One region of the Colwellia sp. MB02u-14 genome, then DNA from elsewhere that is predicted to be linked to it. Evidence: riboswitches for the same ligand, from Rfam matches in the RefSeq annotation. Region 1 holds a riboswitch; the other holds the start of a gene.
What was found. A riboswitch is a leader RNA that binds a small molecule or an ion and turns the genes downstream of it on or off. The one in region 1 is predicted to bind cobalamin.
Positions count from the first base shown of each region.

Region 2: it holds a riboswitch for cobalamin, as region 1 does, so the genes downstream of both, cobO (cob(I)yrinic acid a,c-diamide adenosyltransferase) here and H4J52_RS18615 (ABC transporter ATP-binding protein) in region 1, are expected to answer to the same signal.

Region 1 is NZ_JACGUX010000087.1:505,857-510,296, reverse strand. It holds gene H4J52_RS18625 (TonB-dependent receptor) at 1-1,130, shown strand, start outside; gene H4J52_RS18620 (histidine phosphatase family protein) at 1,336-1,947, shown strand; cobalamin riboswitch at 2,011-2,168, shown strand; gene H4J52_RS18615 (ABC transporter ATP-binding protein) at 2,296-3,180, shown strand; gene H4J52_RS18610 (iron ABC transporter permease) at 3,173-4,192, shown strand; gene cobT (nicotinate-nucleotide--dimethylbenzimidazole phosphoribosyltransferase) at 4,189-4,440, shown strand, end outside.
Region 2 is NZ_JACGUX010000087.1:294,846-299,285, reverse strand. It holds gene H4J52_RS17685 (methyl-accepting chemotaxis protein) at 390-1,556, shown strand; gene cobO (cob(I)yrinic acid a,c-diamide adenosyltransferase) at 1,716-2,321, opposite strand; cobalamin riboswitch at 2,443-2,587, opposite strand; gene H4J52_RS17675 (M13 family metallopeptidase) at 2,749-4,440, opposite strand, start outside.

The sequences.
Region 1 (4,440 bases):
CAATTGGTTTAGGCGAGAAAATTGGTGGTGGTTACACTGATGATCAAATACCTGATCCTCGTGTAATTGCTGTTTCTGATTTAGATCCTATGTTCCAAGATGAATATATTCTAGGTTACCAACAAGAAGTTATGGAAAACTGGACTGCTGGCGTTAAGTTGATGTACCGTGAAATTCAAGACGGTATGGATGACATGTGTTCACATGATGGATTCTACAACTGGGGTGTTGATCAAGGCTTTGCTATGGCTAATGAAGGCAATGATTGGGAAACTCCAGAAGGTGGCTTCGACGTTCACTCAATGTCAGGTTGTTTATTAGTTAACCCAGGTAAAGATCTTAATTTATTCATTGATACTAATGGTGACGGCGACGTAACTGCTCAAACAGTATCAAATGATTACTTTGATATTCCTGAATATAAACGTACTTACAAAGGTCTTGAACTAACGTTAGAAAGAGCATTTGCTGACGGTTGGTACATGAACGCTTCTTATGTTTACTCTAAGAGTGAAGGTAACATCGAAGGTTATGTAAACTCTACTTTAGGCCAAGAAGATGCGGGCGCGACTCAAGATTTCGATCACAAACGCTTCCAAGATGGTTCTGATGGTTACTTACCTAACGATCGTCGTCATCAGTTTAAAGTTTATGGTGCTTACCAGTTTACTGAAGAGTTAACGGTAACCGCTAATGTTAACCTTATGTCAGGTACACCACAAAGTTGTAACGGTTTCTTACCAACAGATGCTAGAAATGGCGAAGCTGCTTTCTTAGTAGGTGATGGTTCTACATCATTCGATAAAGGTAACTTCGATCGTTACGGCGCTTCAAGTTTTTACTGTGTAAATGAAACTGGTGAATCTGAGCTATCTAGTCGTGGCGATTACGGCGACACTGATTGGACTTATATGGTTGATGCTGGTTTAAGCTACATCCCAAATTGGGCAGATGATCAGTTAACGTTAAAAATTGACGTATTTAACATCTTTGATTTTGATGAAGCTACAGAAGTTAATCAACAGAAAGATTATTCACGTGGTGGCAGCGAAATCAATCCAAACTTTTTAGCGCCTACAAGCTTCCAAGCACCTCGTAGTGTAAGGTTTACAGCTCGCTACAAGTTTTAATCGTTATTAACTCATCTGTAACACTTATGGTGTAACAGTAAAAGTTAACTAACATGTGCAAACGGCCTTGATTCAATGAAAATTGATTCAAGGCCGTTTTTTATGGGCTAATATATTTTATTGCGCTCTAGTTTCCACCGGGTTCACTTTAACGGCCACTTAACCGGTAAAGTATGTATAGATGAAAATATAAGAGGAATGGGCGGTGCATCAACACACTTTATATTTATTACGCCATGGCGAAATTGCTACTCCAGGTATTTTAGCTGGTAAAACTGACATGGCACTTTCTGAAAATGGCTTACAACAGCTATGGAAATCGAGCCAGCAATTACCTGAAATATCTTACTGTATAAGTTCGCCGCTGCAACGTTGCAGAATTTTTGCCGAAGGGTACTCATTAAAAAATAATATTCACCTTCAACTAGATAGTCAGCTTAAAGAAATGGATTTTGGTGATTGGGATGGAAAAAAATATGAAGATTTATGGAAAATAAAGCCAATGGGTAAACAACCTTCCATCGGTGATTTTTGGCAAGACCCTTGGAAAAATAATCCGCCTAATGGCGAAGCAATGATTGATTTTGTTCAACGCGTTGATGCTTGGTGGCAACAATGGTTAGTCACTGCGCCACATGGAAATACTCTAGTTGTCGCACACGGCGGTGTTATTAAACACCTTATTGCACGAATACTGAAACTGCCTATTCCTGGAACAACTCACATGAGTCATATTGATATTCCATATGCGGGCTTAGTGAAAGTTGAGGTTTATACCGATGAACAAGGTAGAGCTTGGCCAAGAATTGTTTGGTAAAAATGTTGACCGTTCGTCTATAATATCAGCTTTAATAGCAATTAAACCTTGCTATTTTTAGCTAGCTGACCATAATCGCGTGATAAAATTAAATAACTCATTTTTAATGTGGGAATGTGGTAAAAATCCACAACTGTACCCGCAACTGTAAAAGCCTTTTAGTGTTTGTTAAACACCATAAAGCTTGAGTCAGGATACCCATTAATTAAGAGTCACAAGTCTATCTAAAGGGTAGGCATAACCAACAAAGTCGAGCGGGTTTACTCGAACATTGTATGCTCGACTCTTGTCTTCTTTTCAAAGACTAAGAGATTGATTGTGCTCTGTTTGTCTGCTCCCAAAGTGCAAATGACGTGGAGTAGCAATTTTTTGAATAGTAGCAACGAGCAATTCTCATCAATACCTCCAGTTAACACTGAATTACTTTCTGTGCAGCATGTTTATTGGCATGCCGACGGCCAGTTAATCTTAGATGATATTTCTTTTGCTATAAATAAAGGCAGCTTTACCGGTATTCTTGGTCCCAATGGTGCGGGGAAATCAAGTCTGCTTCGTTGCTTATATCGCTACATAAAACCTGATTCAGGTTCGGTTAAATTTAAGCAACAAGATATTTGGCAACAATACGACGCTTATCAATATGCACAAGATATTGCTGTGGTCTTACAAGAAACTCCTACCCATTTTAATTTAACCGTGCACGACATTGTTGCGTTGGGTTTACTGCCACATAAAGGTTTATTTACCCGCGAACAACCTAGCGATAAACAAAAGATAGACTGTGCTATTAAGCAAGTGGGTTTAGTCGCTAAAACCTTACAAAATTTTGAACATTTATCTGGTGGCGAGAAGCAACGTGCACTCATTGCTCGCGCGATTGTGCAATCGCCAAGCTTGCTAATCATGGACGAACCAACCAGTCATCTTGATGTTCGTTATCAAATACAGGTTATAGAGTTAGCAAAATCATTAGGTATAACTGTTATTGCCACTTTTCATGACTTAAATCTTGCGAGTGCGATGTGCGACCAACTTATTATATTAGACAAAGGTAAACTTGTTGAGCAAGGAACGCCACAAGAGGTGATCACCTCTGAGATGTTATCAAATGTTTTTGGTGTTTGCGCGCAAGTTTCAACACATACACAACACAAGGTTCCCCATATTTCTTATTTTTACGGCTACGACATTCAAGATATAACAGCACAGAGCAGTGAGTTAACGCATGATTAAAATGAATCATTCGTTGATTATTTTCCTTACCTTAAGTTTTGGCATTATCAGCTTTATTGCGTCGTTATCTTTAGGCGCAGCAGATATTAGTTTTAGTGATGTAACTTCAAGCTTATTAGCGAGCTTCTCAACAGATAAAGACGCACGAGACATCTTGTTTTTTGAACGTATTATTTGGGAATTACGTATGCCTAGGGCGATTTTGGCTTTTTTAGCGGGCAGTGGTTTGGCGGTATCGGGGCTTATTTTACAAACGGTAACGCGAAATCCTTTAGCTGATCCTTATCTTTTTGGTATTTCCTCTGGGGCTTCTTTAGGTGTAGTGATTTCGATTGTTTTACTGGGCAGTACTATTTCTTTGGTCACACCAGTTGCCGCTTTTGCAGGCAGTTTAATTGCGATGTTAATGTTGTTGATGATCGCTGGTCGCCGGCAAAGCCAACAAGTTGAATCGATGTTATTGGCAGGTGTCGCTTTGTCATTCCTGTTTAGCTCGTTTACCAGTTTATTGCTTTACCACACTGATCCCCAGGCGGTAACGGCTGTTTTATTCTGGACGATGGGAAGCTTTTCTCGTGCTGAATGGGCAACACTTTGGTTTCCAGCTGTCGTTATTATTAGCTGTGTGGTGATGATGTTAGCGTATCGACGCCAATTGAATGCCATGTTACTCGGTGATGAAAGCGCAACGACGTTGGGTATAAACGTTAATCGTTTTCGACTCGTTATGTTAGTGCTGAGCTCGTTGATCACCGCAACGTTAGTGTCTTTGTGCGGCGGCATTGGCTTTGTAGGGTTAATGATCCCACATATTGTGCGATTTTTTGTTTCTCAGGGCACTACTTTTGGCATTTTATTAACTGCACTTGTTGGTGGTATTTTCATGATTTGGGTTGATGTACTATCGCGTATTGTACTTGAGAATCAAGAGCTTCCGGTAGGCGTCATTACCTCTGCTGTGGGGAGTTTATTCTTTTTATCCTTGTTGTACTTCCGCAAAAATAAAGCATAAAGGGACGATTGATGAGCTTTGCTATTAAAAAAATAACTAATGAATTTGATGAACATATACAAACAACCCTTGATGGTAAAACTAAGCCACTTGGCGCGTTAGGGCAATTAGAAAATACAGCAAAAATAATAGCGCGTGTGCAGTACTCATCGTTAAATAGTGTTTCATCATCGCTTAAACTCAACAAACCCAGTTTATTGATCTTTGCCGGTGACCATGGTGTGGCAGCCGAAGGTGTTTCCATTGCG
Region 2 (4,440 bases), 210 kb from region 1:
AATAAAATAGTTAAAAATCTGGTTTTATTCTTCTGACTCAGTAAAATTAAATGCAACCGTAAACTAAAAAAGGCGGCGATTTAGATGGAGTCAATAAAAGTTCAATAGTCAGGCTTTTGATGATGTGGTTTTTATGTATAAAGTTTTAGAAGTCGATATCCCATAAAAATTGCGATGATAGACATATATTGATTTCCTATTTATATTTTATCTGAGTGATGAACCATTAATTCGTTTAAGGATAGCTAAAATAAAATGGTTTTTTTGATCAATAATTAAAATTAACAAATATTGTTAGCTAAAACAGCAAATAATAGGTAATTTATAACGTAATAAAGCCAAGTAGCTTAAATTTAGGCTGTTTTTTAAACTAACACGATGGATACTCTATGTTTACTCGCTTAAGCGTGAAATTACTTATACCAACTGCGGCTGTTGGATTATTAGCCCTGCTATTTGTACTGCTATTTACTGATGAGCTAAGCCAGTCAACAGTTATCGGTATACTCTCTTTTTTAGTGATTGCCCAATTAATATCAGGGTATATATTTATTGAAAAGCAGCTGTCATCTCGATTAACAAGACTACAACACTATCTTACACTTGTCGTTAGTACCAAACAGGCACCTCCTGGGCCGCTAATTGACAAAGGTAATGATGAACTGGCCACTGTGACGAATGAACTCAGTTCATTTATTGGTAACTTGTCAGACGTGCTTGCGGAGTTACGTACGGAATCTGAATCATTAAAAGAAGGTTCCTTTTTACTGGCCACACAAATGACCGACTCCGTTAAAGCCGTTGACGATTCTGCTCGTCAAATAGCGTTAATGGCACACTCTATTGATGAGGTCGCTTCAACCTCTAGCATACTTTCAGACAGCGCTTCACAGGTGAGCGAAACAACAAATCAAGTCATTGCTATTTTATCGCAAGGCATGACCTCCTCAAATACCAGCCAGCAAACAATTGAGGCTTTTTCTGAAGAAGTTACTGAAATGGCTACCGATTTAGCTTTATTACAAACTGAATGTTCTAATATTGGTTCTGTACTTGACGTTATTCGTGGTATCGCAGATCAAACAAACTTATTGGCCTTAAATGCTGCGATTGAAGCGGCAAGAGCCGGTGAACAAGGTCGAGGCTTTGCGGTTGTTGCAGATGAAGTAAGAGCGCTCGCTCATCGAACACAAGAAGCAACCGTTGAAATCCATTCTATGGTGGAAGGTTTACAAGAAAAATCAACGAATGCAGTGACGGCAATCTCTCGTGGTCAAATTTTGACACAAGACAGCTTAACGCATTCTGCTGAAGTTGTTGAAGCGCTAGAACAAATAGGGCGTGTGTTTAATGAAGTTAATGCGCTAACGTCCCAAATTGCGAGTGGCACTGAACAGCAGCAGCAATCTACAGCGTCGGTTAATACGAATATGGCTGAAGTTGCTTCATTGAGCCAAGATATAACGAATGGCTTAAGTTCTGTTGCGCAACATGCTGAGCAACAGCAAAAAGTATCTATAGATGTTGCGACAAGCTTAAATAGAATTTGTGTTTAGTGAACGCTAACAGCTAGCATTGAACATTTAAAAAAGCCCATATTACATGGGCTTTTTTATGTTTAGTCTGTTCTTCGATATCCTGTTTTATAAAACGTTCTTGCTTGCTATATGTCATTTTTTGCAGGAATATTAGGCTTTATAAGTAATGATTTTCTCTTACCAATCAATGCCTTTTTGCGCTTTTATATTGTTATCAAAAGCATGTTTTATTGATTGTACTTCACTGACTGTATCTGCGAGTTCGAGTAATGAACGATGCGCACCACGGCCGGTGGCTATCACATGTTGCATCGGGGGACGATTCGCTATGGCATCAAGCACTTCATCAAGATCAAGGTATTTAAATGACAGCATGTAGGTTAGTTCGTCAAGTAACACAACATCAACACTTTCATCAGCTAATAGTTTCTTAGCTTCTTCCCACACAATTTTCGCTGCAGTAATGTCAGCGGTTTTATCTTGTGTATTCCAAGTAAAACCGGTTGCCATAACATGAAAAGGTACGCCAAGTTTCTCAAGAACATTTCTTTCTCCACAAGCCCAAGTGCCTTTTATAAATTGAATTGCGGCAGCATTCAAGCCATGACCAACTGCACGAGTTAGTGTACCAAACCCTGATGTTGATTTACCTTTACCATTGCCTGTGATAACAATTAATATACCGCGTTCATCTGTTGCCGCGTCAACTCTAGCATCAACTTTGTCTTTGACTTTTTGCATGCGCGCTTGATGTTTTTCGCTTTTTTGTGTTTCGTCAACCATGAGTATTCCTGTTGTGATTATAGTGATTTTAAAGAGGAAAAAAGGCAAGGCTAGCGTTAAGGATAGTCCTTAACGAGTAGCAAGTTACCGCGTGTTCCCGCACGATTTTATTGATCTTAAAATTTCTGCTATTAAAGTCATTAGGTATGCTGACTCATTGAATCCTTATAAAACAGTAGACAATTTACAGTTGCGGGTACAGTTAAGGTTTACACCTTATTCCCTAAATACTTTACGTGTAGCTAGTTTACGATATTTATATTTATTTACAATATGTAGAGGTGTTAAAGGCTGTTGATTTACTATTTATGCGGTTAACTTTGTGCCGCTATATTTTATTTTTAGTCAGTGTAAAGTCATAAAAAATGCCAACAATATTTGTTGGCATCTTAGTCTTCGTTTATTGTTCTTTAGCTCAATATTTTGCTTACCAAATTTTTACACGTTTTTCAGGAGCAATATACATAGCGTCACCTTCTTTAATGTTAAACGCTTTGTAGAATTCAGGCATGTTAGATAAAGAGCCTAATGCGCGGAATTCGCCCGGCGAATGAGGGTCTGTCGCTACCTGGTTACGTAACGATTTTTCTACCTTCTTTCCACGCCATACTTGAGCAAAACCCATGAAGAAACGTTGGTCTCCAGTAAGTCCATCAATTACAGGAGCTTCTTTACCATTTAATGAGGCAATGTAAGCTTTATAAGCGATAGTTACACCAGATAAATCACCGATGTTCTCGCCTAAGGTTAAAGAACCGTTTACATTTAAGTCTTCAAATACAGAGTAGCCATTGTATTGTGTTACTAAGTCGTCAGTGCGAACTTTAAATGCAGCTAAATCTGCTTCAGTCCACCAGTTACGTAAGTTACCGTCGCCGTCGTATTTACTCCCTTGATCGTCAAATCCGTGGCCCATTTCATGACCAATAACAGCGCCAATACCGCCATAGTTAACAGCGTCGTCAGCCGCTAAATTGAAAAATGGTGGTTGTAAAATAGCTGCCGGAAATACAATTTCATTTTTAGTTGGATTGTAATAAGCATTTACCGTTTGAGGTGTCATTCCCCATTCTTGCTTGTCTATTGGTCCACCCAATTTAGCCACTTCCTTTTGATGAGAAACGTCACCTGAACGCATGCTATTTCCTACTAAATCATCACCTTTAATAACAAGGGCAGAGTAATCTATCCATTTATTAGGGTAACCAATTTTAGGGTCAAAACTTGCTAATTTTACGTGAGCAGATTTTTTCGTTTCATCAGACATCCACTCTAATTCATCAATACTTGCGCCGTAAGCCCCACGTAGGTTTTCAACAAGTTGTGTCATACGCGTTTTAGCTTCTGGTTTAAAGTGACGGCCTACATAAACTTTACCAATAACTTCACCTAAGTTACTGTTCACAACCGCAACACCACGTTTCCACATTGGACGTTGTTCTTTTTGACCACGTAATTGTTTTGAATAAAAATCAAAATTTTCATTATCTAAATCAGCGGTTAAAGAACCTGCAAAATTACTTAATGTGTGGAAGGTTAGATAGGTTTGCCAATCAGCTAACGAAGTTGCAGCGAATGTTTCGCCAAAACCTTTAACAAATGAAGGTTGGTTAATTATTATATCTTTTTGTGCTGTTACGCCCTGAGCTGCAAGATAAGCGTTCCAGTTAAATGCATCAGTCACTGTGTTTAAGTCAGTAACGTCAAATTTATTGTAACGCTTATCGCTGTCACGAGTCTCAATTTTTGTCCAATGAAACTCCGCTAATTTAGTTTCAATTGCCATAATAGTTTGAGCGGCAGCTTTACCATTTTTCAAACCCGCTAAATTGAACATGTTTTCAATGTGAGCTACATAACCTTCACGTAATGCGGCAAAGCGCTCTGTTTCATCAAAGTAATAATCTTTGTCTGGTAAACCTAGACCGCTTTGCCAGATATGTGTGGCATAGCGAGTTGAATCTTTTGCGTCAACGCTGATATAAAAGGCTAATGGGCTGCCTACGCCATTTTTTTGATTTTCACCAAAAAATGTAGCTAATTCATCTTTATCTTTTAAGCTATTGATGCTGTCAAATAAAGGTTGTACAGGAGTGATACCAGCAGCGTTACGTGCATC